2 regions of the Bacillus songklensis genome follow, and region 2 is predicted to be linked to the other one. Evidence: a T-box and tRNA genes for the amino acid it is inferred to sense, from the RefSeq annotation. Region 2 holds a T-box; the other holds one or more tRNA genes.

Region 1 (16,184 bases), 270 kb from region 2:
TATCAATACGTGGTAGCCACAGATTTAGCGGCACGAGGCATTGATATTGAGGGAATCAGTCATGTCGTTAACTATGAAATTCCTTCAGATTTAGACTTTTACATCCATCGAGTCGGCCGTACTGCTCGTGCAGGCCATTCAGGGATTGCCGCTACCATTTATGAACTGCGGGATGAAGATGCGATCGTGAAGTTAGAGAAAATGGGAATTGAATTTAGTAACAAAGACCTCCAAGGCAATGAATGGATTGATATTGAGGATCGAAATCGCCGAAAGAAACGTCAAAAACAGGTGGATGAGATTGAGGTTCACGCAAGAAAGTATATTCAGAAACCGAAAAAGGTGAAGCCTGGTTACAAGAAAAAGCGTCAAGAAGAAATTCAAAAGTTCGCTAAAAAACAAAGACGCACAAAGAAAAAATAAACAAGACAATTCATTAGGACCCTTCATGAGAAATCCGGTAAAATCAAGGATTTTAATGACGGGTCTTTTTGTAGACTCCGCCAAAGGAAAGGTTGATTCTTTATAGTTGCCTCATTCGTGAGAATAAGGCAGCATCTTTTTTGAATGAGAAAGAAAAGGTATGATAAGATAGGCTGTATGCAAGTTTAATAGACAGAGGTGTGCTATGTTAAAAATTGGTTCTCATGTATCAATGAGTGGTAAAAAAATGTTGCTGGCAGCTAGTGAAGAAGCTGTTTCCTATGGAGCGAATACGTTTATGGTTTATACTGGTGCTCCGCAAAATACAAGACGCAAAAAAATTGAAGAGCTCAACATCGAAGCTGGTCTTCAACATATGAAAGAGCATGGAATCGAAGACATCGTTGTCCATGCTCCTTATATTATCAATATCGGAAATACAACAAATCCGGCAACCTTTGAATTGGGTGTACAGTTTTTACGTTCGGAAATTGAGCGTACAGCAGCAATTGGAGCGAAACAAATTGTCTTGCATCCAGGTGCCCATGTTGGAGCGGGAGCGGAAGTTGGCATTAAGAAAATTATTGAAGGTTTAAATGAGGTATTGGTGCCTGAACAGACTGTACAAATTGCACTTGAAACAATGGCTGGAAAAGGCTCTGAATGCGGAAGAAGCTTTGAGGAAATTGCCATGATTATGGACGGTGTAAAATATAACGATAAATTGTCCGTTTGCTTTGATACATGTCATACCCATGATGCAGGATACGATATTGTCAACGATTTCGATGGAGTATTAAATGAATTTGACAAAGTTGTCGGCATAGATCGCATTAAAGTATTACACATTAATGACAGTAAAAATGAGCGGGGCGCGAAAAAAGACCGCCATGAAAATATCGGATTCGGCCACATCGGATTTAAGGCGTTAAACTACATTGTTCATCATCCGTCCCTAAGCGATATACCCAAGATTTTAGAGACCCCTTATGTAGGAGAAGATAAAAATAAGAAAAAGCCCCCATATAAGCTGGAAATTGAAATGCTCCATTCTCAAACCTTTGACCCTCAGCTGCAAGAAAAATTAATGGGAAGTTAAGAAAGAGTGGAATTTCACCTTATATGAAGCTGGCTTGAAAACATAAGGAACATGTTTTCAGGCCAGCTTCTGCTTATTACTTCATAAGTTCTTGAAGTAATTGTTGTACCTTTTTGGCTGTTTGAACATTGGTTACACGGGCAATTTTTTTAATTAGTTCGTGTCGCTCTTTTTCGTTATAAATATCGATCGGCTTTTCTTTAATAATGGAAATAAGATGTTGTGCTTGTGCTTCCACTAAGGAGATATTATATTCTTTACTGTATTTCAGTAGTTCTTTTATCGTTAAATGATTGATTTTATGATTTACGATCTGCTGAAAAATTTTCATGGTTCTCCCTCCTTATCATATCGTTATAATGTATGGGATGAACGGGAAAGAGGTGCAACGGCGGAATGAGAAAATGAAATTTCTCCCATTTTAGATTATATTGCTCCGGATTCATGATCTTTCATTAATTTTGCCGCGCTCGTTATCATTTTAAATTTATCGTTCATGTAAAGGCGCTATACTGATGCTGAGAAAGAAGTTATTTATGCCGTGGCCCGCTATCCATTAAAACATCCTGCTGTTTACAGCGAGTGTTTTATAGTTATTTACAGTTTACAAAAGGCATTTTAATGATGTATACTACAATAATGGTTAAATCGTAATGATTCTTAAAGAAGTTTGGTGATAAAGATGATAGAAGAGCAAAATGTGATTGAAATCAAAGATCTCTTTTTTCAATATGATCGACAAGCGGTATTAGAGGATATTAATTTAATGATCCCAAAAGGGGCTTTTTTAGGATTGGTTGGTCCAAACGGTTCCGGCAAATCCACGCTTATTAAGTGTATATTGGGACTTCAAAAGCCATATCGCGGCACAATCCGTCTGTTTGGCCAAGATATTCAAAAATTTAAAGACTGGAACAAAATCGGTTTTGTTTCCCAAAAGGCAAACAGCTTTAATACCGGATTTCCAGCCACAGTATTTGAAGTGGTCTCTACAGGATTAACATCGAAGTTAGGATTGTTTCGTTTTATGAAATCCCATCATAAACAAAAGGTGCTCGATGCAATTGCAGCTGTAGGAATGAGTGAATTCGTCCATCGTAACATCGGAGAATTGTCAGGAGGGCAGCAGCAACGTGTTTTTATCGCTCGTGCCTTGGTCAGTGAACCCGAGTTGTTGATTTTAGATGAGCCCACTGTCGGAGTAGATGCCCAAAATGTTCAAAACTTCTATAAACTTTTAGAGTCCTTGAACAAGGAGCATGGCATCACCTTATTATTAGTTACACACGATACGGGGACGATTACGGAAAAAGTAACACATGTGGCCTGCCTGAACAAACATTTGCATTTCCATGGGGAAGCAGCGGAATTCAATTATTTGTGTGAGCATGATTTATCCTTATTTTACGGACATCACGTTCATGTCTTGAATCATGACCATCAACATGGGGGTCAGCGAGCATGATAGAGAGTATTTTTCAGTTTGAGTTTTTGCAAAATGCGTTTTTAACTGGAATTTTAATTGGATTGCTTGCCCCGCTTTTAGGGGTCTTTATTGTGGTGCGTCGCTTATCGCTTATTGCTGATGCTTTGAGCCATGTTACATTAGCGGGCATTTCCGCGAGTCTGCTGCTCGAGAAAAAGTTCGGACTGTTTCAGGGATTAAACCCGCTATATCTTGGCATGACATTTTCCGTTTTAGGATCGTTATTTATTGAAAAGCTTCGTGGAGTGTATAAACATTATCAGGAGCTTGCCATTCCGATTATCTTGTCAGGAGGAATCGGAATCAGCGTCATTTTTATTTCATTAGCGGATGGCTTTAATACAGATTTGTTCAATTATTTATTTGGCAGTGTGAGTGCTGTAAGCAGATCTGATCTATGGACTATTGCATTTATTGCTGTTGTTGTGGTTGCTCTTGTTATATCCTTTTATAAAGAATTATTTATTTTGTCTTTTGATGAGGAGCACGCAGCGGCATCCGGCGTAAAAGCAAAATGGATTCACTTCTTATTTATTATAATGGTCGCTTTAGTTATTGCTGCATCCATGAGGATTGTTGGTATTTTATTGGTTTCTTCCTTGATGACATTGCCTGTGGCGTCAAGCATTCGACTGGCAAACGGTTTTAAACAAACGATTTTTTTATCTGTTTTATTTGGTGAAATAGCAGTTATAGGAGGATTGTTTTTATCTTATTATTTGGACCTGGCACCAGGTGGAGTTATTGTTGTCATTGCAGTATTGATTTTAATAGGATCAATCCTTCTCAATAAAGGACGGAGGAGGAGCAATAGATGAACATAAGCCAAGCTCTTGAATTATTAAAGCAGGAAGGATATAAATATACCGGAAAGCGTGAAGAAATGCTGACCCTTTTTTCTAGATTCAATAAATATTTAACAGCAAAAGATGTATTGGAACACATGAAAAAAGACTATCCGGGATTGAGCTTTGATACGATCTATCGCAATTTATCATTGTTTGTGGATCTCGGTATCCTTGAAATGACGGAGTTGTCGGGAGAGAAACATTTCCGGTTTAAATGCGCGACCTTACATCATCATCATCATTTTATTTGTCTTGATTGCGGAAAAACGAAAGAGATTGAGACTTGTCCAATGGAGCATTTAGCAGACGATTTAAAAGGATTTGATGTGACGGGCCATAAATTTGAAATATACGGCAAGTGTAATGAATGCCAATAAAAAAACTCGCCAACAGGCGAGTTTTTTTATTGGGTTCGATGATTGAACCAGTGGTCAATCCATTGTTTAGCTTCCATCCAATCATAAACGCGAACGACATTTTTAGGAACAGGCAGACGGTTATAAGGAGTATCAAATAAGATAACCGGGATGTCACACTCTTCGCTGATATCACATGCATTATCATGCTTATCTTCAAAAAACACGTCGATATTATGCTTCTTAACGGTTTCAATTTTATCGTGTGACCCGACTAAATCAATGTGATGAAAATGAATATTATTCAATTGAAACCAGCTTTGGGTAATATCCAATAAGTGTTTATGACGGGCACTTATATAAATCAATTCATGCTGATGCTTCCACTCGTTCAATACTTTTTGAGCGTTTTGAGCCAATGGAGCATTTGCATAAATGTTTGCTTCATTCTCGGTGAACCATTTTGCCAGCTCTTGTTCAGTTACTTTGACAGCGGGAACAAGATCATATTCCTTAATATCATCTAACGTCAAGTTAAGCCCGAATGATTGGTTTAAATAAGGGATAAAAGTAGTGGGACATGTTACTGTTCCATCAATATCAATACCGAATTTTTTCTGCAATGCTTACAACTCCTTCATACAATGGTGCTATATGTAGTGTACCATAAGAAGAGCGAACCGCTGATAAAGAAAACATTAACAACTATAATTGTCTTATTTTTTCGGATACTATAAATGCTCCTTATAAAGTTCACTTTTACTCGGTGGGCCCCTTATCGGGTGTTAGTTGAACTTATCAGGTTCTTACGAGCAAGTTATCCTTGGCGTATAATGGGAAACTTACTGCCCGTTAGAACGGGATAAAGAAAGCGAGGGATAAGCATTGGACAACAAAGAATACCATAGAAGAGCATACGAAGATCTATATGAATCAGATTTTATGGAAGAAACGGCCGCTGAAGTAGCCGCTCCAGTTCCTGCAAGAGGAGAACGTATAGAGAGAAACCGCACTGATCATGAGCGGGAAGGAGCCGGAGAGGGAAGAGGCTACGGAATTTTAGCCTTGGTTCTATCCATTCTTTCACTATTCTTTATGCCGGTATTATTAGGCGCTGCAGGTGTTATCTTAGGCTTTATCGCACGCAGAAGAGGAGCAAATTCATTAGGGGCATGGGCGATTGGTATCGGGATCGTTTCCATTGTTATCGGAGTATTTATCCTGCCGTTTTTCTAACGGATAAAGGATAGGACATAAAAGCGGATGAATTAGATTCATCCGCTGTTCAATGTATTATGCATTTTGTTCGGCCGCTTGTTTCGCATAATATTCTTCTGCAATTTTGTCGACTTCTTTTTTGAGTTCTTCAACCATTGTTTCCTCAGGAATTTTACGAACGATTTCTCCTTTACGGAATAATAATCCTTCACCGCGCGCTCCTGCAATTCCGATATCTGCTTCACGTGCCTCACCAGGGCCGTTTACCGCACAACCAAGTACAGCGACTTTAATCGGAGCTTTAATTTTTGAAATATATTCTTCTACTTCATTGGCAATGCTAATTAAATCAATCTCAATGCGTCCGCAAGTAGGACAAGAAATTAACGTAGCAGCATTTGAAGATAGGCCGAATACTTTTAAAAGTTCACGAGCTACTTTTACTTCTTCAACAGGATCAGCACTTAGCGAAATGCGAAGTGTATTGCCAATCCCTTTAGAAAGGATGGCACCAAGCCCGGCTGCGCTCTTAATCGTACCTGCAAACAGTGTACCTGATTCTGTAATTCCAAGGTGAAGCGGATAATCAAATGCCATTGCAGCTTTTTCATACGCTTCAATGGCCAGGTTTACATCTGAAGCTTTCATCGAAACGATAATATCATGGAAATTTAAATCCTCTAAAATTTTAATATGGTGAAGGGCACTTTCCACCATACCGTCAGCAGTAGGATATCCATATTTTCCCAGTATGCGCTTTTCAAGAGACCCCGCGTTGACTCCTATGCGAATTGGAATTCCACGCTCTTTAGCAGCATTTACGACTGCTTCCACTTTTTCACGGCGACCGATATTCCCCGGATTGATACGAATTTTATCGATTCCGCCCTCAATAGCTTTTAAGGCAAGTTTGTAATCAAAATGAATATCCGCCACAAGCGGAATGTTGATGCGCTTTTTGATCTCGGAAATGGCATTCGCTGCACGTTCATCTGGAACGGCCACGCGAACAATTTGGCAGCCTGCTTCTTCCAGACGCTTGATTTCCGCAACGGTCGCTTCTACATCATGTGTTTTGGTCGTTGTCATACTTTGAATGACTAACTCGTTATTACCGCCGATTGTTAAATTACCGACTTTAACAGGGCGGGTTTTAGTACGATGTATAATTTCACTCACGTGTTAATCTCTCCTTTAAATAAGATCCAACTCGTACAGAAAAGACTTATTCAATAAATAGAATAACGCTTTATCGAGAAAATAACTAGTAGAAAAAATTGAATGCCCCCCTATTGTACCAATCACATCAAATTTTTGACAAGGAATATGATGGGGCGGATGACTCAAAAGGTATAAAAGGCGTACCATTTGAGTCATTCGCCTGAAAGGACCCGACAAGAGAAATCCATAAAACCAAAAATTTTTCTGTCCGTTCCATTCAGTAAAAACGTGGCTCGATGTCTATTTTAAGCGTATGGGAAGGCTCGATGATTATGTCCTCTTATACAGGGGGAACTTATACTCTTTGCCGATTTGGATGCTCTGTGGGGACATTCCTTTGTTCAACGTTTTAAAGTCTTTTACGACTTTCTCAATGGAAACGGGAACGGAATCTTGGGCAAGCTGTTCAACGATTGATAAGACTGTATCGCCTGCTTTCACTTTGACAGTTAAGTATAAAACGTCAGATTGGGAATTCTTTTCCCGGAAGGATTCCTTAGTAGGTTTCGTATTGACCGCTACGGCTTTATCGTGTGGAAGAGTCCCATATCTAATATCGTATTGGACAACATATATAACAAAGATCATGACCATTAAAAAACCTAATCTTTTCATAGTCTCCCCCCAGAAATAGCTCCTTTATGACTGAGCATGTTTTATCATTCTTCAACTTTTTGGTGCTGACGTGTCGTTTTTCTTGATGTTGGCGTTAAACGGAAAGGCGCAATGCGAGAGACAAAGAAGTCTTTGTAATATGTATGCTTGTCCGCAAAAAAATATGAAGGGATAGAGGATAAGAAAAATGAAGGAAAAATATATCGTTATTACATTGGGGTTACTCCCGTTTATTATGGTACTTGGAAATTCAATGCTCATTCCTATCTTGCCGACCATTCAGCAGGCCTTACAGTTAACAAATTTTGAGATAGGGCTTGTCTTAAGCAGCTTTTCAGTCTCTGCTGCCGTTCTGATTCCCCTTGTCGGAGTGCTGTCAGATCAATATGGGAGAAAAGGACTGATCATTACTTCAATGATTCTGTTTATTGGAGGAAGTATGGCGGCGATTATCAGCGGGTTTTTACCTAATGAAAGAAGCAGTTTTTATTTATTGCTAATGGGGCGAATCGTCCAGGGGGTGGGGGCAGCCGGAACGACTCCATTGGCAATGGCGCTTGCAGGAGATTTATTTCAACAGGAAAAAAGAAGCAAAGTGCTTGGCATTCTGGAAGTGTACAACGGTATCGGGAAAGTAATAGCGCCAATAATTGGAGCAACAGCTGCCCTTTTTGCCTGGTACAGCGCTTTTTATGTTTATCCTCTTGTCGCTGCTCTTATTTTATATGGAATACTGCGGTACGTAGGGAAAAGTGAGACAGCGCGCAATACCGTTTCGATTAGAGACTATATCCATAAGCTGAAGGTTGTACTGCAAAGAGAAAAAGCATGGTTGTCTCCTTTGTTTTTTACCGGGGGATTAGGTCTTTTTTTATTATTCGGGACGCTTTATTATCTCTCTTTTTTAATTGAAGAGACGTATCATATTGATGGATTTTTTAAAGGCACTGCCTTTGCTTTTCCATTAGGTGCTATGACGATTGCATCGTATTGGACGGGCAGGGAAATTAAAAATAATCGTCAATTCATGACCAAACTTTTATTAATCGGCCTGCTTCTTGTTAGTATATCCTTTGCATTGCTTATCTTTAAGCACGATTTGTCTTCTTTAATGTTTTTAACAACCATTGCTTTTGGGGGATTGGGATTTGTGCTGCCATGTGCCAATATGATGAGCACATCTGTTGTTAAGGATGAAGAAAGAGGATTTGTTGTGTCCCTATATGGAACTGTTCGTTTTATCGGAGTCGCGTTGGGACCAATCGTATTTGGAGAGTGGATGGTGGAGGTGACCCAGATGTTTGTTTATTGTTTTTTGTTAATCCTTTTTGCTTCTATTTGGCTGTTTACAAAAATGGACATGATGAAAGTCATAAAAATGGGAATGAGTAAGCTTTAAAAAAAGACAAATTTAGACAATATTAGTACTTTTTAACCAAAATTCATATAGTTTTTACATGCCCTTTACAATTCTCTGTCATACTTTAGTATGTGAGAAAAGGGGGATTATTGTGGATTGGAAACAATGGATAAAAATAAAGAAAACGATTGCCTTTCCCAAATGGAAGAGAAAAAACCATACAAAATGGCGTCGGAAAGAATTGACATTGAGTTTGCAAAATAGGCTGCTTATAAGCATTTTGAGTTTGCTTGTCACATCTGTTAGTCTGCTTGGTTTCGTTTCTTACGAGAAGTCGCGGAGCACGACGATTACCATTATCGAAAATCGGCTTGAGCGCGAAGCCTTTACGATGTATGAAATTGCTCAAAGTTTAATGTTTACTTTTATTAACGATGAAGAAGGATTTTTAAAGAAATTCAACTATACAGTAAAATCGCAGGATGCCCAATTAACGCAAGATGGATTATCAGGCCATTTTTTCTTGTTGAAGCAAAAGGAAGTAACACCGTTTACAGTGAGCAAAGGGAGTCCTTTGATTTTTCCTGAAAAAGTGTTGGGGCAGGTACAGAAACAAGAGCACGGTGTTCTCCATTTCGATTTTCAAGGGAACGATTATACACTAGCCTTCAAACAAATTCCGGAGTTAAAAGGCATTTATTTACTGGCTGTTCCAACTGCTGATTATTTGGGAACCATCAACCATTTAGCACTTTTTATGCTGATTGCTTCTATTATTAGTGTTATTATTACTTCTGTTGTTATTATCTTTTTAGTAAGAAGCTTAACAAAACCGTTAATGACAATGCGAAAGGCAATGCGAAAGGTACGAGAAGGAGATGTGAGTGAGCAAATCAGCATTACTACCTCCATTCCCGAGATTTCTTCGCTTGTAAAAAGTTTTAATCAAATGATTGAACAAATGAAAATGATGCTTGATCAGATTAATGGAACAACGGTCGCTTTAAATGAAACAGGGAATGAATTGAAAGGTGCATCGGAGAGAGCTTTGTATTTCAATGATGAGCTCAAAGAATCTATTTTTGTAGTGAAACAAGGTGCTGAACAGACTGCCACCAGTTCTGAAAGAAGCATCCATATGTTCCAGGAAATGAAGGGGAAAATTCATCACATTATACATAATATGACCGACATTACCCAAACAGCCGATGAAATGAACAATCGGGCTTACCAAGGGGAACAGGACATTTCCCGTATAATTATATCGATGAATCGATTTGAAAAAGAGTTTACGGATATGACTCATACAATTGAAGAAGTAAAAGAGCATTCTTTGTCGATCGCTAAAATTGTCAACCTGATTCAACAGTTCGCAGAACAAACCAAATTGCTTGCTTTGAATGCAGCAATAGAAGCGGCAAGAGCCGGAGAGGCGGGAAAAGGGTTTGCCGTAGTAGCGAGTGAAGTCAGAAAGTTAGCCGATCAATCCACAAATGCGACGGAGGAAATTACCAGCCTCATTCAATCGATGGAAGAGATATCAGCAAAAGCCTCCAAAGAGTTTCATGATATGCTGCAAAAAAGCCAGCTCAATGCAGCCATTTCCTTAGATTCCAAACAAACATTTGATAGTTTGATGAAAGAAATAAGCAATGTAAATAAGGCTTTAGAGGAAATGAAGGAGGAGTTTAATGTATTATTTTCTACCCTGCCTCAAATGGAACAGTCCGCTGAAGGCTTTGCTTCTATATCGCAAGAAACGTTGGCAAGTGCAGAGCAAATGCTGTCTGCCTCTAAAGAGCAAATTGAACATATGAATAACACGCATGAAATCGGGATGAAATTAACAGGATTGGCCTCATCTTTAACGTCCATTACAGCGAAATTTATTATCCATAGTCAAAAACAGTCACACCTCTAGAGGTGTGACTGTTTTTTTGGAGCGGGAATATGCTTGATTGCTAAAAAGAGAAAAATACCGGAAACCGCCCAATGGAAAAATGCTTGTCCCGGTAAATAAAAAGAGAGCCCTTTTGTAACCGTAAATAGTAAAGTCGTTAGGGTTCCGCTGTAGGCCGCGATCGTCCACAATTGTTTATAGATCATTTTTCGATGAAGCATGTTTTTAAAGATCATTCCTATGCAAGCAAAAATAGTGATGCCGATAAACCTGCTCCCGACGGCTAAAATGTATAAGCCGACAATTATAAGAAGAACAAAGACAATAAGCCCGTTGTTTAATGTATTTAAATAAGAAAGAATATTTTGTTTCGATAAGTCCATCCCTTGAAATAAAGAATATGAATAGAGATGTGGTTCATGATTGGCGGTTACGGCCAATTCATTTTGTAATAAGGCGACTGCATATGGATAACGGTCCATCGTTTGGCTCGTTATTTTTCCTGAAGAATCAAAAATAAAGACAATGTTTCCATCAGATTTGATAATGGGCTTTATAGGATCTGTCTGCAGTTTACCATCTGAAATAGTAAATTCGGGTACTTCTTTAGTGAGCATTTCTTGAGTAATGTCGGCGCTTTTCAGGATGCCGTATCCAAGGAAAAGGGAAGTTGGCAGAATCGAAATGAATGTCAGGATGAATATGTACTTCATTGTTTTTCCGATGGATTGAAAACGGAACACAGCCATTTTTTTAGGCGAATATAAGCTTATCAATAGCTGTTTATATACATTCACTTCCTCACCTCCTTTACCCACTCCCATTGTAGCGGTCCACAAAAACGAATACAAGAAATTTTCAAAATAAAGGGTTATGCTCAGGCTCTACAGGAAGTTTATTTATGGATAGTATTAATCCCTCATATTTGCCGCAATGTTTATATTGAAGGCCGGATTCAAACGAAAACAATCTGGAAGGCTGCCTTAACGTAAATATAAGGTTTGCGCGTTTAATATTGGGAAAAGAAGGCTTATAATAAAGAGCAGGGACCTTGAAACGTTCCTGCGTTTATTTTTGGATAAGAGGTGTGTGAAAACGTGACCATTGTGTATTGGGGCATTATTGCTCTTTTATTTGTCATTGCATTTATCGGGCTTATCTATCCTATCATTCCAAGTGTGTTATTTATTGCGGCCGGCTTTATTTTATACGGTGTATTGTTTGGGTTCCAGCCGTTTGGCCCCTTGTTTTGGCTGATCCAGGGACTATTCATATTAGCTTTATTTGCGGCAGATTATTTAGCCAATTTGGTTGGAGTGAAAAAATTCGGAGGATCAAAGGCTGGCATATGGGGGAGTACAATCGGGTTGATGGTTGGTCCTTTTGTTATACCTGTAGCCGGCATTATTATTGGTCCTTTTGTAGGGGCGGTCCTTGCTGAATTGATTTTTCAGAGAAAATCCTTTTTTGAGGCGATCCATATCGGCTTTGGTTCTCTTGTCGGTTTTTTCAGTGGAGCTATTACAAAAGGAATGATTCAAGCGGTGATGATCGTTTACTTTCTCATTACAGTCCTTTAAAAACTGTTTGACAAGCATGGAAAATCATGATAAATTTTTAATGTCGTTAAAATTATTTGATGTTCCACAGTAGCTCAGTGGTAGAGCAATCGGCTGTTAACCGATTGGTCGCAGGTTCGAGTCCTGCCTGTGGAGCCATTCGGCGGTGTAGCTCAGCTGGCTAGAGCGTACGGTTCATACCCGTGAGGTCGGGGGTTCGATCCCCTCCGCCGCTATTTTATCTTTATATTCCACAGTAGCTCAGTGGTAGAGCAATCGGCTGTTAACCGATTGGTCGCAGGTTCGAGTCCTGCCTGTGGAGCCATTTGGACCCTTAGCTCAGCTGGTTAGAGCAGACGGCTCATAACCGTCCGGTCGCAGGTTCGAGTCCTGCAGGGTCCACCAGTGCAAGAAAAGCGGAGAAAGCCCGCTTAAACCGATAGGATGTTGGAGCATCTGAGAAGGAGTCGCTTTTTGACTCCGCAGGAAGAAGTGAAACAGCCGTACGGTTTGGCTTTCGCAGCTAGACAATTAAAAAAGCCCGCTTGAAACGGAGGAATACCCAAGTCCGGCTGAAGGGATCGGTCTTGAAAACCGACAGGGGTGTCAAAGCCCGCGGGGGTTCGAATCCCTCTTCCTCCGCCATACATATGAGCTTACTAAGTCTCCTGTTTTTCAGGGGGCTTTTTTTATTTCCTTTATTATTAGTAAATAAACGTTGAAATGAACACAATAAATTAAAAGGGATACGGCTTTCTACTATTGTAAAGAAATTGTAAAGATTTTATAAATCGATTGTAAATTCGACAAAAAATGCTAAAATATGACCGTTGGCTCTTTAAGTTATATAAACGGATTTGGAGGTTTCCTTTTATGATTTTTTCACCAAAAAAAGATGTCTTTTTTGAAATGCTTTCCCGCATTTCATCTAATGTAAAGGAGTCTACTCAGTACTTTGTAGACTACCAAATCAAAAATACAAGTGATTTAAAAGAGTTTTCTGGTGTGATGAAGGAATACGAACATAAAGGTGATACATATATACATGAACTGATTGTCGCTTTAAATAAAACATTCATCACACCGATTGAACGCGAAGATATTTTACAACTGGCTATGAAAATGGATGATGTGTTAGATGGATTGGAGCAATGGGTGGCTCGTTTAGAAATGTACTCTATCACAAATATAGACGAGTATATGTCAAAATTCTTCAGTAATATCCACCAAAGCTCAATCGAAATTGCAAAAGCGATTGAGTTATTAACAAGCAAAAAATTACTCGATATCCGTACACATGCCATTCAAATTAAAGATTTAGAATCAAGATGCGATGAGTTATTACGAGCGTCTATTAAAAATTTATTCGTTGTGGAAAAAGATCCGATTAGAATCATTCAAGTAAAAGAATTGTATGAAATGCTAGAAGGAATTGCAGACAGCTGTGAAGATGTAGCCAACACTCTAGAAACGATTATCATGCGTAACGCGTAAGGAGTTTTGGGTCAATGGATACAATATTAATTTTAACTATTTTAGTTGTTGTTTTTGCACTGGCATTTGACTTTATCAACGGTTTCCATGATACGGCTAATGCAATTGCAACTTCTGTTTCAACAAAGGCGCTGCCGCCGCGTACAGCTATTATTTTAGCGGCGTCCATGAACTTTATCGGTGCTCTAACATTTACGGGAGTAGCCAAGACCATCACGAAAGATATTGTCGACCCGTTCCAACTGGGGAATGGATCTGTTGTGATTTTAGCTGCTCTTATTGCAGCGATAGCGTGGAACTTAATTACTTGGTATTACGGGATTCCCAGCAGTTCTTCCCATGCGCTTATCGGTTCGGTTGCCGGTGCAGCCATTTCGGCAGCCGGGTTCAATATTTTAAACTACCAGGGCTTTATCAAGATTTTGCAATCGTTAGTTCTTTCTCCGTTTTTAGCCTTGGCCGTTGGATTTATTATGATGACCATTTTTGCATTTATATTTAAGAACTTTAACTTATCCAAAACCAATAAAGGATTCCGTACAATGCAGATTGCAACCGCTGCTTTGCAATCATATACACATGGAACAAACGATGCTCAAAAAGCGATGGGGATCATCACGATGGCTCTTATTGCCGGCGGGTTTCAGACTTCAACAGATATTCCGATGTGGGTACGTATAGGGGCAGCCCTATCAATGGGAATAGGAACCTCTGTAGGCGGTTGGAAAATCATCAAGACGGTGGGCGGAAAAATCATGAAAATTCGTCCCGTCAATGGAGCAGCAGCTGATCTTTCATCTGCAATAGTTATTTTCGGCGCAACTATGCTGCACCTTCCCGTCAGTACAACCCACGTTATCTCATCGGCTATTATGGGGGTAGGATCTGCTCAACGTGTGAAAGATGTTAAGTGGGGAGTAGCCCAACGCATTGTATTAACATGGATCATCACGCTGCCTGTTTCAGCCGTCATCGCAGCGATTGTCTATCAAATTTTAAATCTTTTCTTTTGATAGCATAAGTGAATAAGATAACAAAAAGGCTTTTTTATTCAAAAAGCCTTTTTTTGTTATCTCTTTTATTTCGGCGTTTAAAAGAAAGGATGAATGGTTACTATAAGAAATGTTGTAAAATTCAATGTATTCCAAAGCATAATCATTGAAACAGGAGGGTAAATTTGCTAATCTTAGCTTGAAGGGCAAATATGGCGCCCACTTTTTACATATTTAAAAGGAGGAATTTTTTATGGCATACGAATTACCGCAATTACCTTATGCTTACGACGCTCTTGAGCCGCACATTGACAAAGAAACGATGAATATCCATCATACGAAGCATCACAACACATATGTAACAAACTTAAATGCTGCAGTAGAAGGAAAAGCTGACTTAGCTGGTAAAAGCGTTGAAGAATTAATTGCTAACCTGGACGCTGTCCCTGAGGAAATCCGCACAGCTGTACGCAATAATGGCGGCGGTCATGCAAACCATTCTTTATTCTGGACACTTCTTTCTCCAAACGGAGGCGGCGAGCCGACTGGTGAATTAGCAGATGCTATCAACAGCAAGTTTGGCAGCTATGAAGCATTTAAAGAAGCGTTTTCAAAAGCAGCAACAACTCGTTTCGGTTCAGGTTGGGCTTGGCTAGTTGTAAACAATGGAGAGTTAGAGGTAACAAGCACTCCAAACCAAGACAGCCCATTAATGGAAGGGAAAACTCCAGTTCTTGGCCTGGATGTTTGGGAGCACGCTTACTACTTAAATTATCAAAACCGTCGTCCTGACTACATTGGAGCTTTCTGGAATGTGGTAAATTGGGATGAAGTAGCAAAATTATACGCTGCTGCGAAATAATCACAACATTAAAAAAGCTGATGAATGGATGCGTTCATCAGCTTTTTTAGTGTTGTAACTTACATATATTGGGTTGAATATCATGTTAAATCAACCTTCCTATACCGTTTTACATGCTTATTGCCACATGAAAATGCCTAAATTCCATTTCTTCTGTACAGAAGAAATGGAATTTAGAATAACTCCCTGTAAATTTGACACACTAGTTCATAAGAAAGAAAGGGAGTTTTTTGTATGGCCTTCATGAAAAAAGTAGTTGGTGATGTAGAAGTAAACAAAGAATTGATATTGCTTCTTCTAATCGGGGGATTATACGGGTTAGCGATTGCGATGTCCAACACCTTTGTGAATATTTATTTATGGAAGCAATCGGGGAATTTCCTTGATATTGCTTTGTATAATTTGGCAATTGTTGTATTGCAGCCTCTTACTTTCATTTTGGCGGGGAAATTAGCCAAAAAAATAGACAGAGTAATTGTACTGCGCCTGGGGGTTTCGTTTCTGGCGTCGTTTTATATCACGGTCCTTTATATCGGAACAGATGTCGCTCAGTTTTTATTGTTACTAGGCGGATTGTTAGGCGTAGGATACGGGTTTTACTGGCTTGGATTCAATGTATTGACTTTTGAGATTACGGAACCTGAAACTCGTGATTTCTTTAATGGATTCCTCGGAATCCTTAACTCGCTGGCTGGAATGATCGGTCCAATTGCCGCGGGATTCATCATTTCCACTTTCTATCGCTTTATCG
Region 2 (16,184 bases):
GGGCCAAAATCAGCGACCAACACGCCAACTTTATTGTCAACACCGGCAATGCGACCGCAGAAGATGTGTTGAATCTGATTGAGCACGTAAAAGCAACAATCAATGAAAAGTTCGGTGTAAAAATGCAAACTGAAGTAGAGATTGTTGGCCGCTAGAATATCATCTAACAGCAAAATAAGCAGCTGGAGGCATTCATATGATGCTTCTTGACTGTTTTTACCAGGTTGCTTCTATGATATAATGGTCATATCTAATATATGGTCGCTGACGAACAAACGGCACAAGGGATGCCGTTTGTTCGTCTAACTGACAAGGGTGAAAGGATTTATGGAAAAAGGAAAAGTAATTTCATTAGAAGACCGCGTGCCGAAGCTGAAAGAGCAGAGAAAACAAAAAATAAACAGAAGGCTTATCTTTTATATTTCACTATTTTTCATCCTTATTTTATGCATTATTTACACCCAATCTTCCCTCAGCAACATTGCTCATGTTAGAGTAATGGGAAATCGTCATGTACCCGAAAAAGAGCTGATTTCCCTAAGTAAGCTTTCAACTAAAGAAAGTTATTGGAAGCTTGACAAGGAAGAAGTGGAACATCGCTTAGAGCGTCATCCTGAAGTAAAAGAGGCCATCTTAGAAACGAAGTTTCCTAACACAGTAGAAATCCACATTAGGGAATACAAGCGAATCGCTTATGTCGTGAAAAAAGGGAAATACTTACCAATCAATGAAAAGGGGAAAGTGCTCAAAGCAGTAGAAGGAAAGCCATTATCTTCTGATGCACCGCTTCTTATTAACTGGGACAAGCCCGATGAAATTCAAGAAATGATAGAAGAGTTGAACCATCTCCCGAAAAGCATTGTATCTGCTATCTCTGAGATTCACCATACACCGGAAGAGGGAGATCCACTTCATATTAGTCTTTATATGAATGATGGAAGAGAGGTCAGTGCAACCATCCGAAATTTCTCAAAAAAAATGATGGCTTATCCGGGGATTGCAAATCAGCTGGGGCCGGATCAACAAGGAGTTATTCATCTAGAGGTAGGATATTATTTTGAAGCATACGAGGGAGTAAAAAAGGGAGATGAGAAAAATGAGGAAGAGAGGTAAATATGTTATTTTATCCCTCGTTTTTCTTGTCCTGGGCTTTATGATTTCCTATTCGTATCAGTTTACAAAATGGCACTCAGCCAATCATATTTCAAATCGTCAATGGACGAACGAATATCAATACCGACGAATGCTCATTGAACAGGAACAGTTAAATCGGGACCTCCAAAAAGAACTATTTGAAAAACAAAAGAAAGTCCGGAAGATTGAGGAAAAGTTTGCGAATGAAGAGCAAATCTTGTTTAACCTTGTTGAAGACGTTGAAAAACTGCGTATGTATACAGGGAAAATTGCTGTAAAAGGAAAAGGAGTAGAAGTCACATTGGCTGATGCTTCTTATGTTCCGACAGAAGAGAATGCGAATAATTACATTGTTCATGAAAGCCATGTGTTTAAAGTGGTCAATGAGTTATTGATATCCGGAGCCTCCGCTGTGGCGATTAATGGACAGAGATTATCAAAGGATTCGTACATCTCGTGTAATGGACCTGTTATTACGGTCGACGGCAATCAGTTTCCCGCACCTTTTGTGATTACGGCTATCGGTAATCCCGACGTATTGTATCCTGCGTTGAATATTGCCGGTGGGGTAAGAGACCAGCTGATAGAAGATAATATTGTTGTTAAAATGGCTAAAAAGGATGAAATCGTTTTAGACCCAATCATTCACTCAGAACAAAATGCATAGCGATTCTTTCCTTTAAGTCCTGCAGGGTTTATAAGAAGGAAGGGGTTTACGATTGACGAGCAAAAAAAAACTTCAATTCGCATTTATAACGGTAGTCATCGGTTTTATGATTGCTGTTCAGTTTCAAACGACGAAACAGCCTGTTGTCCGTGACACAAGGGATATGTGGGAGCTTCGAGAAGATTTGAAAAAGGAGCAGCAATCACAAGCAGTCATTTTAAAAGAAATTCGGACATATGAAGAGCAGCTGCGAAATTATGAAGTAGAACAAAACAACAGCAAAAAAGTGGCTCTTCAAGAAACGCTGTTCGAATTAAAAAAAGAAGCAGGATTGACGGAAATGGAAGGGCCCGGCATTGTGTTGACCGTAGAGCCCCTCTTTGATGAATCTCTCATTGGACAAGAAGTGAAAAATGTTTCCCCGGAATTACTGAAGCGTCTCATAAACGAACTTAACTCTTATGAAGCGCAAGACATTGCAATCGCAGACCAGCGCATTGTCGCCACTTCTGTTATAAGGGATATAAACGGTCGTACGAAAGTGAATGATTATTGGTTGACACAAGTTCCATTTAAGATAAAAGTCATCGCAAAAGATGCTGAGAAGCTATATAACCGTATGCAAGTTTCGAATGCACCTGATGAGTTTGCAGTGGAGAACTTGAAGTTAACGATTTCCCAGCCTTTAGATCAAGTGACAGTACCGGCTTATAACGATGCGATTCGCTTGAAGAACATTTCCCCTGTAAATTCGAAATAGAAAGGAGAACCAGACGGTATGTGGCTTCCTTTGTTAGGTTTAATACTCGGCATCGCGCTTGGCTTGCTTTCGGAAATTCGCATACCAGATGAATATACGAACTATTTATCGATTGCGGTTCTTGCTGCTCTTGACACGCTTTTTGGCGGAATTAGGGCTCATTTACAAAATATATACGATGAAAAGGTATTTATCTCCGGTTTTTTCTTTAATATCATTTTAGCTGCAAGTTTAGCTTTTCTCGGTGTACAGATTGGTGTAGACTTATATTTAGCAGCCGTTTTTGCTTTTGGTGTTCGCTTATTTCAAAATATTGCAGTAATTAGAAGAATTTTATTGACAAAATGGTCAGAAGCAAAAGAAAAAAACGAAAAAAATTGATTTTACAAAAGGGGAAACCGCTGTATTTGTTGAATATTTTCATGTAATAAAGAAAATGATTGTTGTTCTTCTATTCAAAAGTATTTGATTGATGTCAAAGGAGGTGCCAAAGAATGAACAGCAATGAAATATATGTAAGTCTTGACATCGGTACATCCAGTGTAAAAGTAATCATTGGTGAGATGAATAATGACTCATTGAATATAATTGGAGTTGGAAATGTAAAGTCACAAGGTTTGAAGAAAGGCTCGATTGTTGACATAGATGAAACCGTTCAATCGATTAAGAAAGCGGTAGAGCAAGCCGAGAGAATGGTCGGTATTGAAATTCAACGCGTAGTAGTTGGAGTTAGCGGCAATCACGTTCAATTGCAAAAATGCCATGGCGTAGTGGCAGTATCAAGTGAGAATCGTGAAATTAAAAACGAAGATGTTATGCGTGTTATTGATGCGGCACAAGTTATGTCGATTCCACCGGATCGTGAAGTGATTGATGTGATCCCAACCCAATTTATCGTAGATGGTCTTGAAGGTATTACCGATCCAAGAGGCATGCTTGGTGTTCGCTTGGAAATGGAAGGTACTCTAATTACAGGTTCACGGACAATTCTACATAATTTATTACGCTGTGTAGAGCGTGCTGGCTTAGAGATTACAGACATTTGTTTGCAGCCTCTTGCAGCAGGCTCCATTGCCTTGTCAAAGGATGAAAAAAACCTGGGCGTTGCATTAGTCGATATTGGCGGCGGTTCTACAACAGTGGCCATATTTGACCAAGGCAGTTTGCAAAGTACAGTTGTACTGCCGGTTGGCGGGGATCATATTACAAAAGATTTATCGATTGTATTGCGCACATCGACAGATGATGCGGAGAAGGTGAAAATCCAACATGGACATGCCTTCTATGATTATGCATCTGAAGAAGAAGTGTTCAGTGTGCCGATTATCGGCAGTGATCAACATCAGCAGTTCAACCAGTTGGAAGTCTCAGAAATTATTGAAGCTAGATTGCAAGAGATTTTAGAGCTGGTTGCACAGGAAACACAACGATCAGGCATGAAAGAGCTGCCTGGCGGTTATGTGTTAACCGGCGGTGTAGTCACAATGACAGGAGTGCTGGACCTAGCACAACACATATTGAAAAATAACGTAAGAATTGCAATTCCAGATTATATTGGTGTCAGAGAGCCTCAATATACAACCGGTGTAGGTCTGATTAAATTTGCTTATAAGAACGCAAAGATCCAGGGACGAAACATAAGTGCTCCGGTTCACCAGCCTGTAGAAGAAGTAGTTGTTGAGAAAGAACCGATTCCTCAACAACCTGCCAAACCAAAGCAAAAGAAAAAAGATGAAAATTTTTCGAATAAGATGAAGAAGTTCTTCGGATATTTCTTTGAATAGTGTGAAACAAACAAGGTAATTTCGATGAATTAGGAGGAACCATAATGTTGGAGTTTGATACAAGTGTAGACCAATTAGCGACGATTAAAGTTATCGGTGTCGGCGGTGGCGGAAACAACGCCGTTAATCGCATGATCGAGCACGGAGTTCAAGGCGTAGAATTTATCGCTGTCAATACAGATGCACAAGCTCTTAATTTATCAAAAGCCGAGATTAAAATGCAAATCGGTGCTAAATTGACAAGAGGTTTAGGAGCAGGTGCAAATCCGGAAGTAGGTAAAAAAGCTGCAGAAGAAAGCAAAGAGCAAATTCAAGAAGCGTTAAAAGGCGCAGACATGGTATTCGTTACGGCTGGCATGGGCGGCGGTACAGGAACAGGGGCTGCTCCAGTTATCGCCCAAATTGCCCGTGAGCTTGGTGCATTAACAGTTGGTGTAGTGACACGCCCTTTCACATTTGAAGGTCGAAAACGTGCAACACAAGCAGCAGGCGGGATTGCATCCATGAAAGAAGCGGTTGACACATTAATTGTCATTCCAAACGATCGCTTATTGGAAATCGTAGATAAAAACACACCAATGCTTGAAGCGTTCCGTGAAGCGGATAACGTTCTTCGCCAAGGTGTGCAAGGTATTTCTGATTTAATTGCGGTACCAGGTTTAATCAACCTTGACTTTGCAGATGTGAAAACCATCATGTCTAACAAAGGATCTGCCTTAATGGGAATTGGGATTGCAACAGGTGAAAACCGGGCTGCTGAGGCGGCGAAAAAGGCCATTTCAAGTCCGTTACTTGAAACTTCGATTGATGGAGCTCAAGGTGTGTTAATGAACATCACAGGCGGGACAAACTTAAGCTTATATGAAGTACAAGAAGCGGCGGATATTGTCGCCTCTGCTTCGGATCAGGAAGTTAACATGATTTTCGGTTCCGTCATCAACGAAAACTTAAAAGATGAAATTGTGGTAACGGTTATTGCCACAGGCTTCAACGATCAGGATGTTCCATCATTAAAACCGTCTGGCCGCCCGTCTATGACGGGGATGTCAAAGCCGCAACCACAGTCACAGCCACAGCCTAAGCGCGAGCAGATAAAGCGTGAAGAACCAGCTCAAGATTATGGCCGGCCATCGCAACAACCAGAGGAAGCGTTAGATATTCCAACGTTCTTGCGTAATCGAAATAGAAGATTCTAATGTTTGAAAAAGCTGCCTTATCATAGGCAGCTTTTTTTGTCGTTTTTACTATGAGCGATGAAAAAGAAAAGCGGAAAATGACAAAACTCGAATAAATTTTGCAAAACTTCTTCTCGTTTATCAGCATGAACTGACAGACTTTAAAATAGGATGTACTATATACTAGGTTTTAACAAAGTATTTCTTTTAGGATTGGAGTGGACTTAGAGCTTGTCCATTTACTTAGATCTTATTTGGCTTTTGAATGCTGGATTGGATACAATGCTTTTACTATTATGCAGTGTATTGCTAAAGAGAAATGTGAAATGGTGGAGATTGCTGCTTGGAGGGTTAATTGGTTCGCTTATTGTTCTTCTCATGTTTACACCATGGTCAACGGTTATGCTGCATCCTGTTACCAAGTTGCTTTTTTCTGTTGCGATGGTATGGGTTACTTTTGGGTTGAAGAGATTCCGTTTCTTCCTGGAAAACATCCTTACCTTTTATTTTGCAACCTTCGTAGTAGGCGGAGGGCTAACAGGGCTCCATTTTATGTTTGACGGGCAGTATTTACTCTTTGAAAGTACGTCCCAAACCATCGGTTATCAATACGGAGATCCGGTTAGCTGGTTGTTTATTATCATTGCTTTTCCGATCTTATTTTATTTTTCTAAAACGAGAATTGAAGATTTAAAGATGAAAAATATCACCTTTGACCAGCTTGTTCCTGTCTCTATTATTATCCAGCAACAAGAGCTTCCTGTAAAAGGACTCATTGATAGTGGAAATCAGCTGTACGATCCGCTTAGTCAAACACCTGTCATGATTGTGTATTCAGAAGCAATCAAGGAAATGGTACCTGCGGAGCTGATTGAAGCGACTAAAAATGTGGACGACATGATGTTTTATGAACATTTGTCAGAAGAATGGCAATCCAGGTTAAGGATTATTCCGTTTCGAACGGTCGGGCAATCCAATCAGTTCATGCTTGCTATCAAGCCGGATTCCGTTACGATCCAACATTGTAATGAACTCATTAATGTTCATAAAGTATTAATTGGAATTAGTCATACCAACTTATCTCCGGAGAATGCTTATCAATGTATTGTACACCCAAAATTACTGGCAATCGGTACTATCTCGCCCGCTTCATGAAAACCCTTCGATGCACAACTTATGCCGGCTAAGGCTTAGAAAATACACAAATGTACAAAGGCAATCTTTCAGAGCACGTAAGGATGTGACACCGCTTACATGGTGCGAGAGGTCTTAGCTGAGAAGTTCTTAATATTATCATACTCGTAAAATTGATAAATAGAAGGGAGATATGTAATGTCTACATATGTAATTCGCTTGAAATTGTTATGGTATAAACTGTTGATGAAGTTGGGTCTTAAGATAGATGAAGTACATTACATCGGTGGAAGTGAAGCGCTGCCGCCTCCTTTGACAAAAGAAGAAGAAGAAGTACTGCTGCAAAGACTGCCGACAGGCGATCAGGCTGCCCGTTCATTATTGATTGAAAGAAACTTGCGGCTAGTGGTTTATATTGCCCGCAAATTTGAGAACACAGGTATCAATATTGAAGACTTGATTAGTATTGGGACAATCGGGCTCATTAAAGCCGTTAATACGTTTAATCCTGAAAAGAAAATCAAACTGGCCACTTACGCATCCCGCTGTATCGAAAATGAAATTTTAATGTATTTACGCCGCAATAATAAAATACGTTCTGAAGTCTCGTTTGATGAACCGCTAAATATTGATTGGGATGGAAACGAACTGTTGTTATCAGATGTATTGGGAACAGAAGACGATATCATCACGAAAGATTTAGAAGCCAATGTAGACCGAAAGTTATTGCTGAAGGCACTACACCAGCTCAATGATCGGGAAAAACAAATCATGGAGCTTCGTTTCGGTTTGCAAGGAGGCGAAGAGAAAACCCAAAAAGATGTAGCCGATATGCTGGGGATTTCCCAATCTTATATTTCTCGGCTTGAAAAACGCATTATCAAGCGTTTGAGAAAAGAATTCAATAAAATGGTATAAAATTCCGAAGTGGGTTCTTCCCACTTCGGAATTTTTCATCCTTGGGGAATGTTCTTAAATATTCCCCAAGGATGAAAGGAGAGCTAATAAGCGGACGTCGCTTTTCAGTAAAGAAAGGTTTAATGTTAAATTCGGTTAATGGCAATTAACTTATGGGATTTCTTTGAGACCGCTAATAGTCAGAATTGTTGAAGTGCATATTTTTTCCTCCCAGGGAGATACTGAACTCTGAACATCATCTCCTGTTAGGAGGGAAAGAATTGACAAGAAACAAAGTAGAAATTTGTGGCGTAGATACTTCAAAACTTCCTGTACTAAAGAATGATGAAATGCGTCTATTATTTAGACAAATGCAAAGTGGGGATTCCACAGCAAGAGAAAAGCTTGTCAACGGGAATCTACGACTTGTCTTAAGTGTAATTCAACGCTTTAACAACCGAGGAGAATTTGTGGATGATCTATTTCAAGTTGGTTGTATCGGACTAATGAAATCTATTGATAATTTTGATTTAAGTCAAAACGTAAAGTTCTCTACTTATGCAGTACCCATGATTATTGGAGAGATTAGACGATATTTACGTGATAATAATCCAATCCGTGTATCTCGTTCTCTTCGTGATATAGCTTACAAAGCGTTACAAGTGCGTGAGAAATTAATGAGTGAAACATCAAAAGAACCAACGGCTGAAGAAATTTCAAAAGTCTTAGAGGTTCCACATGAAGAAATTGTATTTGCGTTAGATGCCATCCAGGATCCCGTTTCACTATTTGAACCGATATATAATGACGGAGGCGACCCGATTTATGTAATGGACCAATTGAGCGATGAGCGCAATCGCGATTCAAATTGGATTGAGGAAATCGCGTTGAAAGAAGGAATGAGACGTTTAAATGAACGTGAAAAACTCATTTTACGTAAGCGCTTTTTCCAAGGGAAGACACAAATGGAAGTGGCAGAAGAAATCGGGATTTCCCAAGCGCAAGTATCAAGGCTTGAGAAGGCAGCGATTAAACAGATGAATAAAAATATCCAAAGTTAAAAAATCTCTTCCCCAAAAGGGGAAGAGATTTTTTACTGAGGTGAGAAGAGTATTCACCTCAGCAGAAAAGCGAAGCCAGACAATTTCAACGCCCGATTTATATTTTCGTATGCGCTAAAAAAAGGGCAATAATAAAAGAGCAAACCTTTCATGAAGCAGGTAAAAGAAAAATATATATAGTAGGGAGGAAGAATGGAGAGGAGATAAGATAATGATTAAGATTTCAGATTTTCAGACGAAAGATGTCGTAAATGTGGCAGATGGCAAAAAATTAGGAAATGTTGCCGATATTGATATTAATTTGAATACAGGAAAAATCGAGGCGGTTGTGATTCAACATACAGGCAAAATGCTCGGTTTTTTCGGAAAAGATGATGATATTGTCATTCCTTGGCGAAATATCGTTAAAATTGGAACAGATGTCATTTTGGTCAGATATAAAGAAACGTTCGAATATGAGAACGAATAATTCATTTTTTGCAAACAGTTTTTATAAATCTATGGTACAATAAATGCAAGTAACCGAGAATAAAAAAGGGAAGTGCGCAATTTGAGGAATTTGGAGCCGTTTCAATGTGAAAATGTCGAATCCCTACTTTTTTTACAACCTTGGATGAAGGAAAGCGACAAACTTGTCGTAGGCTTTACGACAAAAAATGGAGGATTCAGCATCGAAGGCTATCAAACGCTTAATTTGGGCTTACATGTTCAAGATGTGCCATCAACTGTTGTTGCAAACCGAGAAGTCGTAGCCAAGCAGCTTGAGATGCCCCTTTCCAAATGGGTATGTGCTGAGCAGGTGCATCAAAGCCGCATTGCCAAAGTAACAAAGGCAGATTCCGAAAAAGGGGTTTACGATTATAAAGAGGGAATTCCGCAAACGGACGGCATCTATACGAATCAAACGAATATATTGCTTACTTTATGCTTTGCTGATTGTGTTCCGCTGTATTTTTTTGCTCCCAAGTATAACATGATTGGTTTGGCTCACGCCGGCTGGAGGGGAACGGTTGAAAATATTGGAGGGAAAATGATTGAAAAGTGGATGCAAGAGGAAGGGATTCCTCTTCATGATATTTATGCAGCAATAGGTCCGGCCATCGAGGCTTGCTGTTATATCGTTGATGACAAAGTGATCGATTTAGTTAAAAATGTATTAGATGATCAAGAAACCAGCTTTTATAGTCTTGTAAGTGAAGGACAGTACGCACTGGATTTGAAAGAAGTGAATAAGCAGCTTCTCCTAAAAGCAGGAGTTTCCAGAGAAAACATCCTCATGTCAACCTTATGTACAAGCTGTGAGAAAGATGTATTTTTCTCGCATCGCCGAGATCAAGGAAAAACGGGACGAATGTTAAGTTTTATTGGTTATAAGGAGGATTGAGCACAAAGTGACAGTTCAAGACAACCTAGAACAAATTAAAAAGCAGATCACAGAAGCCTGCTTACGAACAGATCGCAATCCTCAAGATATTCACATTGTAGCGGTAACAAAATATGTGTCGATCGAACGGGCAAAAGAAGCAGTAGAAGCAGGCGTCATTCATATAGGAGAAAACCGGGATGAAGGGTTATTGGCAAAATATGAGATACTAGGCAACGATGTACAGTGGCACTTTATTGGAACACTCCAATCTCGAAAAGTAAAAAACATTATTGATAAAGTCGACTACATCCATTCGTTGGATCGCCTTTCATTGGCAAAAGAAATACATATTCGTGCCCATCAAAAAGTAAAATGTTTCGTTCAAGTAAATGTGTCAGAAGAGGACTCCAAGCATGGCTTACACACCGAAGAAGCGGTTTCTTTCATCCGATCTCTTGAGCCGTATACAAATATCGAAGTAGTAGGCTTAATGACAATGGCACCGTTCACGGAAGATCGAGAGCTTATTCGGAATTGCTTCAGAAGCCTTAAACAGCTTCAACAGGATGTACAAGCTTTAAATCTTGCGTATGCACCTTGCACGGAATTATCCATGGGCATGTCAAATGATTACGAGATTGCGGTTGAAGAAGGCGCAACTTTTATTCGATTAGGGACAACTCTTGTTGGAAAAGAATTTTAAGGAGGCATCTTATTATGGGTTTGAAAAATAAATTCAAAAATTTCTTTGCCCTCGAGGATGACCATGAGTACGTAGAAGAAGAACAACCAGAGATTGAAGAAGAAATCGAACCAGTTAAACAATTTAAACCATCAAAGGGGCAAAATGTGATTAGTTTGCAAAGTGTTCAAAAATCAGCGAAAATGGTGTTATGTGAACCGAGAATGTATGCTGAAGCACAGGAAATTACCGATCACCTGAAATCGAAAAAAGCAGTTGTGGTCAATTTGCATCGGGTATCTCACGACCAGGCCGTTCGAATCGTTGATTTCTTAAGTGGGACTGTGTATGCATTGGGTGGAGACATTCAAAAAATTGGTCCAAACATTTTCTTGTGTACACCAGATACAGTGGATGTGGCAGGAAATATTTCAGATATGATTCCTGAAAGTGAACAGATAGTAAAGAGGTGGTAACCTTATATGGCAGTAGTAGCGGCTTTTTTAGTTAAACTTATTGAAATTTATTCATGGGCCCTCATTATTTATATTTTAATGTCATGGGTTCCGAATGTAAGAGAATCGAGATTTGGACAAATCCTTGCCAATATTTGTGAACCTTATTTAGAGCCTTTCCGAAAAATCATTCCTCCTGTTGCAATGATCGATTTTTCGCCTATCGTGGCTATTTTTGTGCTGCGCTTCGCTTCAACAGGTGTGTATGCATTATTCAACATGCTAAATCTCATTTAGCCTAAAGGAATCTGAGCCGGTTCCTTTTTTAGCTATTAAGAAAGTATGCGTTGATTGTTAAAATTGTCCAGCTGCGCAAGCTACATCCTACGGTCATTTCACTTCTTCCTGCGGAGTCAAAGAGCGACTCCGCAGGAAGAAGTTCCAATGGCCTATGGAGGAGAGCCATGGATGGCGAGGGTTACAGCGTTGCTCACAGGACGTGAGCGTTTTTAGCTGTAATTTGGCTTGCTCTACTTTTGTTAAATGTCTAGCGGCAGCGGCTAGGGACTCGCGTCGCTTCACCTTCTTCCTCAGAAGCAAAGAGCGCTTCTGGTGAAGAAGCTTCCGGCTTGTTTCGTCCCTAAACGAGCCGCTTCCGCTTTTCTTAATTACGTACAACGGAGAGAGTTTATGACGATTTACCAGCATTTTCGCAGGGAAGAGCATGATTTTATTGATGCTGTCCTTGAGTGGAAAGAAGATGTATTGACACAATATGCTCCGAAGCTGACCGACTTTCTCGATCCGCGTGAACAGCAAATTGTAGAAAGTATTGTAGGACATGATGGAGAAGTAAAGGTGCAGTTTTCTGGAGGAGCGGATGGGGCGGAAAGAAAGAGAGCGCTCTTATATCCGGACTATTATGAACCTTCCGCCGAAGATTTTCAGCTTACTTTTTATGATCTTGTGTACCCATCAAAATTTGTGACGGTGGAACATCCTCAAATATTGGGAACCTTAATGTCCCTTGGGCTGCGCCGATCCAAATACGGGGATATTTTAATCAATGAAGGCCGAATCCAGCTTATCCTTGCTTCGGAAATTGCCCCTTATGTGGAAATGAATATGCAATCAGTTGGAAAAGCGAAAGTGACATTAAAATCCATTACAGAGCAAGATTTGATCCAATCAAAAGAAGAATGGGTCGAACAGTCTTTAACTGTTTCATCGTTACGATTGGACGTTGTTCTTTCCAATATTTACCGCTTATCAAGGCAAAAAGTGCAGCCCTTTATTGAGCAAGGAAATGCAAAAGTGAATTGGAAAGTGGTAGACCAGCCGTCTTTCGAATGTAAGGAAGGCGATATTCTTTCACTGCGGGGACATGGAAGAAGCCGGATTTTAATGATTGAAGGAAAAACAAAAAAAGAAAAATGGCGAATTGTCGTCGGAATTCAAAAATAAACTACGTAAAAAGCAGGAAAAAAGAAAAAAACGTCGAAAATTAAAGTTCAGAATGGGAGAATGAGACAACTTGGAGGTGGCTGAAATGCCTTTAACCCCTTTAGATATTCATAATAAGGAATTCAATAAAGGATTTCGCGGATATGATGAAGATGAAGTAAACGAGTTTCTTGATCAAGTCATTAAAGACTACGAGCAGGTCATCCGTGAAAAGAAAGAATTAGAAAACAGAGTTCAAGAATTAACAGAAAAAATCGGGCATTTTACAAGCATTGAGGAAACATTGAACAAGTCGATTTTGATTGCGCAAGAAGCTGGAGAAGAAGTAAAGCGAAACGCACAAAAGGAAGCGAAGCTGATTATTAAAGAAGCGGAAAAAAATGCGGATCGCATCATCAATGAAGCATTATCGAAATCTCGAAAAATCGCCATTGACATTGAAGAGCTCAAAAAGCAATCGAAAGTTTTCCGCACGAGATTCAAAATGCTTATTGAAGCGCAGCTTGAAATGCTTGATAATGACGATTGGGATCATTTAATGGAATACGAGGTATCTGCACTAGATCCGAGAATTGAAGATTAAGAAAGCTTTCTTGACTTCTTTATAAAAAATGTCATATAATTTTATCACGATTTCTTTCAATATTGATCATCGTAACGAGGAAAGGGACAGTAATTTCTTCAGGTGTTTTATCATAAGCGAATCGAGGATGGTGGGAGCTCGAGATAAGACGAAGGAATGAATATCACCCTGGAGTTCCTTGTCGAACTAGGAGTAGACAACGGCGTTTCATTCGCGTTAAGAATGTAAAGAGGACTTTACCTTATTTTGATACATACAGGTACAGTCTATAAGGGTGGTACCGCGGGAGACCTTCTCGTCCCTTTTGGGGATGAAGAAGGTCTCTTTTTATTTTTTCTATAGATGCAGGAGGTTTAAAGATGGAATACAAAGATACGTTACTTATGCCGAAAACGGATTTTCCAATGCGTGGAAACTTGCCGAAACGTGAGCCGGATATGCAGCAAAAATGGGAAGAAATGAACATCTATCAAAAAGTACAAGAACGGACAAAAGGACGTCCTTTCTTTATTCTGCATGACGGCCCTCCGTATGCAAATGGTGATATCCATATGGGGCATGCCCTTAATAAAATTTTAAAGGATTTTATTGTTCGCTATAAATCAATGGCAGGATTTTGTTCACCGTATGTGCCGGGTTGGGATACACACGGATTGCCAATCGAAACGGCATTAACAAAAAATAAAAAGGTCAATCGCAAGGAAATGAGCGTGGCGGAATTCCGTAAGCTCTGTGAAGAGTACGCATGGGAACAAATTGATCGCCAGCGTGAGCAATTTAAGCGTCTTGGCGTGCGCGGTGACTGGGATAATCCTTATGTTACATTAAAGCCGGAATATGAAGCACAACAAATTAAAGTATTCGGTGAAATGGCTAAGAAAGGCTATATTTATAAAGGGTTAAAGCCTGTTTATTGGTCACCTTCAAGTGAATCAGCATTAGCAGAAGCAGAGATTGAATATTATGATAAGAAGTCTCCTTCTATTTATGTGGCATTTCCTGTAAAAGACGGAAAAGGCGTATTAAACAGTGATGAACAAATCGTCATCTGGACAACAACACCTTGGACAATGCCTGCCAACCTTGGTATTTCCGTACATCCAGACCTTGAATACAGTGTGGTTGCTGCAAATAACGGAAAATATGTAATTGCCTCTGAATTATTAGAGTCAGTTGCAAAAGCGGTAGAGTGGGAAACATATGAAGTCATTCGTACGGTAAAAGGTGCTGAATTAGATCGTGTAGTAGCCAAACACCCTTTATACGACCGTGATTCACTTGTCATGCTTGGAGAGCATGTCACAACAGATGCCGGTACAGGCTGTGTTCATACAGCACCAGGTCATGGGGAAGACGACTTTATCGTCGGTCAAAAATACGGATTGGACGTATTATGTCCGGTTGATGAAAAAGGATACATGACCAAGGAAGCGGGAGAGTTTGCTGGTCTATTTTATGATGAAGCGAATAAGCCGATCACACAAAAGCTGGAAGAAGCGGGTGCCCTATTAAAACTTACATTCATTACACACTCTTATCCACATGACTGGCGTACGAAGAAGCCAACTATTTTCCGTGCAACAGCTCAATGGTTTGCCTCTATCAAAGACTTCCGCGATGATTTATTAAAAGCGGTACAAGAAACAGAGTGGGTGCCTGCATGGGGTGAAACACGGCTTTATAACATGGTTCGTGACCGCGGTGATTGGTGTATTTCCCGTCAGCGTGCATGGGGTGTACCAATTCCTGTATTTTATGGCGAAGACGGTGAAGCGATCATTACGGATGAAACGATTGAACACGTATCGAACTTATTTAGAGAACATGGTTCAAATGTATGGTTCGAACGTGAAGCAAAAGAATTATTGCCTGAAGGATTTACACACCCTTCAAGTCCAAACGGCCTCTTTACAAAAGAAACAGATATCATGGATGTTTGGTTCGATTCCGGTTCTTCACATCAAGCCGTTCTAGAAGAGCGTGACGACCTGCAGCGTCCTGCTGACCTTTACCTGGAAGGATCTGACCAATACCGCGGCTGGTTCAACTCTTCTTTATCAACAAGCGTCGCAGTAACGGGTAAAGCTCCGTATAAAGGGGTGTTAAGTCACGGTTTCGCTTTAGATGGAGAAGGCCGCAAAATGAGTAAATCGTTAGGAAACGTTGTCGTTCCTGCAAAAGTCATGGATCAACTCGGTGCCGACATTTTGCGCTTATGGGTAGCTTCAGTTGACTATCAAGCCGATGTACGTGTATCTGATAACATTTTAAAACAAGTAGCGGAAGTATACCGTAAAATCCGCAATACGTTTCGTTTCTTGCTCGGCAACTTGTCTGACTTCAATCCTGAAACAGATGCAGTTGCTTACACCGAGCTTCGTGACGTCGATCGGTATATGCTTGTCAAATTAAATAAATTGATCGCTAAGGTGAGAAAGTCATATGATACGTATGATTTTGCAGCGATTTATCATGCGGTAAATAACTTCTGTACCATCGATTTAAGTGCGTTTTATTTAGATTTTGCGAAAGACGTGCTTTATATCGAATCAGCAAACAATGAAGAACGCCGAAGCATCCAAACTGTTCTTTACGAAACGCTCGTTTCGTTAACAAAACTTGTGTCGCCCATTTTATCGCATACAGCAGATGAGGTATGGAGCCACATTCCGAATGTAAAAGAAGAGAGTGTTCAGCTGGTCGATATGCCGGAAGCTCGGGAACTGGAGAATGCAGAACAGCTTGAGAAAAAATGGGATGCATTCATGGAGCTTCGTGATGATGTATTAAAAGCTCTTGAAACAGCCCGTAACGAAAAAGTAATCGGTAAATCGTTAACGGCGAAACTTGTTCTATATCCAAATGCAGAAACAAAAGCGCTGCTTGACTCTATTCAAGAAAACGTGAAACAATTGTTTATCGTTTCAGACCTTGAAATTGCAGGAAATGCAGCAGAAGCACCAGAAGACGCACAAAAATTTGGACGTACGGCGATTGTCGTTGAAAAAGCTGAGGGTGAAAC

The links. The T-box of region 2 lies ahead of ileS (isoleucine--tRNA ligase). A T-box ahead of a tRNA ligase gene usually reads a tRNA of that ligase, here a tRNA-Ile.
Region 1: it has a tRNA-Ile gene. The T-box ahead of ileS (isoleucine--tRNA ligase) is inferred to sense a tRNA for this amino acid. The anticodon was not compared.

The regions. Positions count from the first base shown of each region.
Region 1 covers NZ_JBHRZT010000020.1:415,107-431,290, reverse strand. The annotation lists gene ACFOU2_RS05235 (DEAD/DEAH box helicase) at 1-423, shown strand, start outside; gene ACFOU2_RS05230 (deoxyribonuclease IV) at 629-1,522, shown strand; gene ACFOU2_RS05225 (DUF2624 domain-containing protein) at 1,599-1,853, opposite strand; gene ACFOU2_RS05220 (metal ABC transporter ATP-binding protein) at 2,205-2,987, shown strand; gene ACFOU2_RS05215 (metal ABC transporter permease) at 2,984-3,826, shown strand; gene ACFOU2_RS05210 (Fur family transcriptional regulator) at 3,823-4,233, shown strand; gene ACFOU2_RS05205 (hypothetical protein) at 4,260-4,835, opposite strand; gene ACFOU2_RS05200 (DUF4190 domain-containing protein) at 5,155-5,448, shown strand; gene ispG (flavodoxin-dependent (E)-4-hydroxy-3-methylbut-2-enyl-diphosphate synthase) at 5,506-6,600, opposite strand; gene ACFOU2_RS05190 (hypothetical protein) at 6,922-7,266, opposite strand; gene ACFOU2_RS05185 (MFS transporter) at 7,454-8,665, shown strand; gene ACFOU2_RS05180 (methyl-accepting chemotaxis protein) at 8,724-10,547, shown strand; gene ACFOU2_RS05175 (DUF1189 domain-containing protein) at 10,544-11,323, opposite strand; gene ACFOU2_RS05170 (DUF456 domain-containing protein) at 11,624-12,106, shown strand; tRNA gene ACFOU2_RS05165 (tRNA-Asn) at 12,170-12,244, shown strand; tRNA gene ACFOU2_RS05160 (tRNA-Met) at 12,248-12,321, shown strand; tRNA gene ACFOU2_RS05155 (tRNA-Asn) at 12,336-12,410, shown strand; tRNA gene ACFOU2_RS05150 (tRNA-Ile) at 12,414-12,490, shown strand; tRNA gene ACFOU2_RS05145 (tRNA-Ser) at 12,638-12,730, shown strand; gene ACFOU2_RS05140 (DUF47 domain-containing protein) at 12,959-13,579, shown strand; gene ACFOU2_RS05135 (inorganic phosphate transporter) at 13,594-14,592, shown strand; gene sodA (superoxide dismutase SodA) at 14,825-15,433, shown strand; gene ACFOU2_RS05125 (MFS transporter) at 15,668-16,184, shown strand, end outside.
Region 2 covers NZ_JBHRZT010000020.1:148,157-164,340, reverse strand. The annotation lists gene murB (UDP-N-acetylmuramate dehydrogenase) at 1-155, shown strand, start outside; gene ACFOU2_RS03805 (cell division protein FtsQ/DivIB) at 328-1,113, shown strand; gene ACFOU2_RS03800 (DUF881 domain-containing protein) at 1,097-1,801, shown strand; gene ACFOU2_RS03795 (DUF881 domain-containing protein) at 1,854-2,561, shown strand; gene ACFOU2_RS03790 (small basic family protein) at 2,580-2,942, shown strand; gene ftsA (cell division protein FtsA) at 3,056-4,345, shown strand; gene ftsZ (cell division protein FtsZ) at 4,390-5,541, shown strand; gene spoIIGA (sigma-E processing peptidase SpoIIGA) at 5,752-6,675, shown strand; gene sigE (RNA polymerase sporulation sigma factor SigE) at 6,853-7,572, shown strand; gene sigG (RNA polymerase sporulation sigma factor SigG) at 7,833-8,612, shown strand; gene ACFOU2_RS03760 (YlmC/YmxH family sporulation protein) at 8,824-9,081, shown strand; gene pgeF (peptidoglycan editing factor PgeF) at 9,226-9,996, shown strand; gene ACFOU2_RS03750 (YggS family pyridoxal phosphate-dependent enzyme) at 10,004-10,681, shown strand; gene ACFOU2_RS03745 (cell division protein SepF) at 10,696-11,136, shown strand; gene ACFOU2_RS03740 (YggT family protein) at 11,143-11,412, shown strand; gene ACFOU2_RS03735 (YlmH family RNA-binding protein) at 11,806-12,579, shown strand; gene ACFOU2_RS03730 (DivIVA domain-containing protein) at 12,665-13,162, shown strand; T-box leader at 13,231-13,468, shown strand; gene ileS (isoleucine--tRNA ligase) at 13,522-16,184, shown strand, end outside.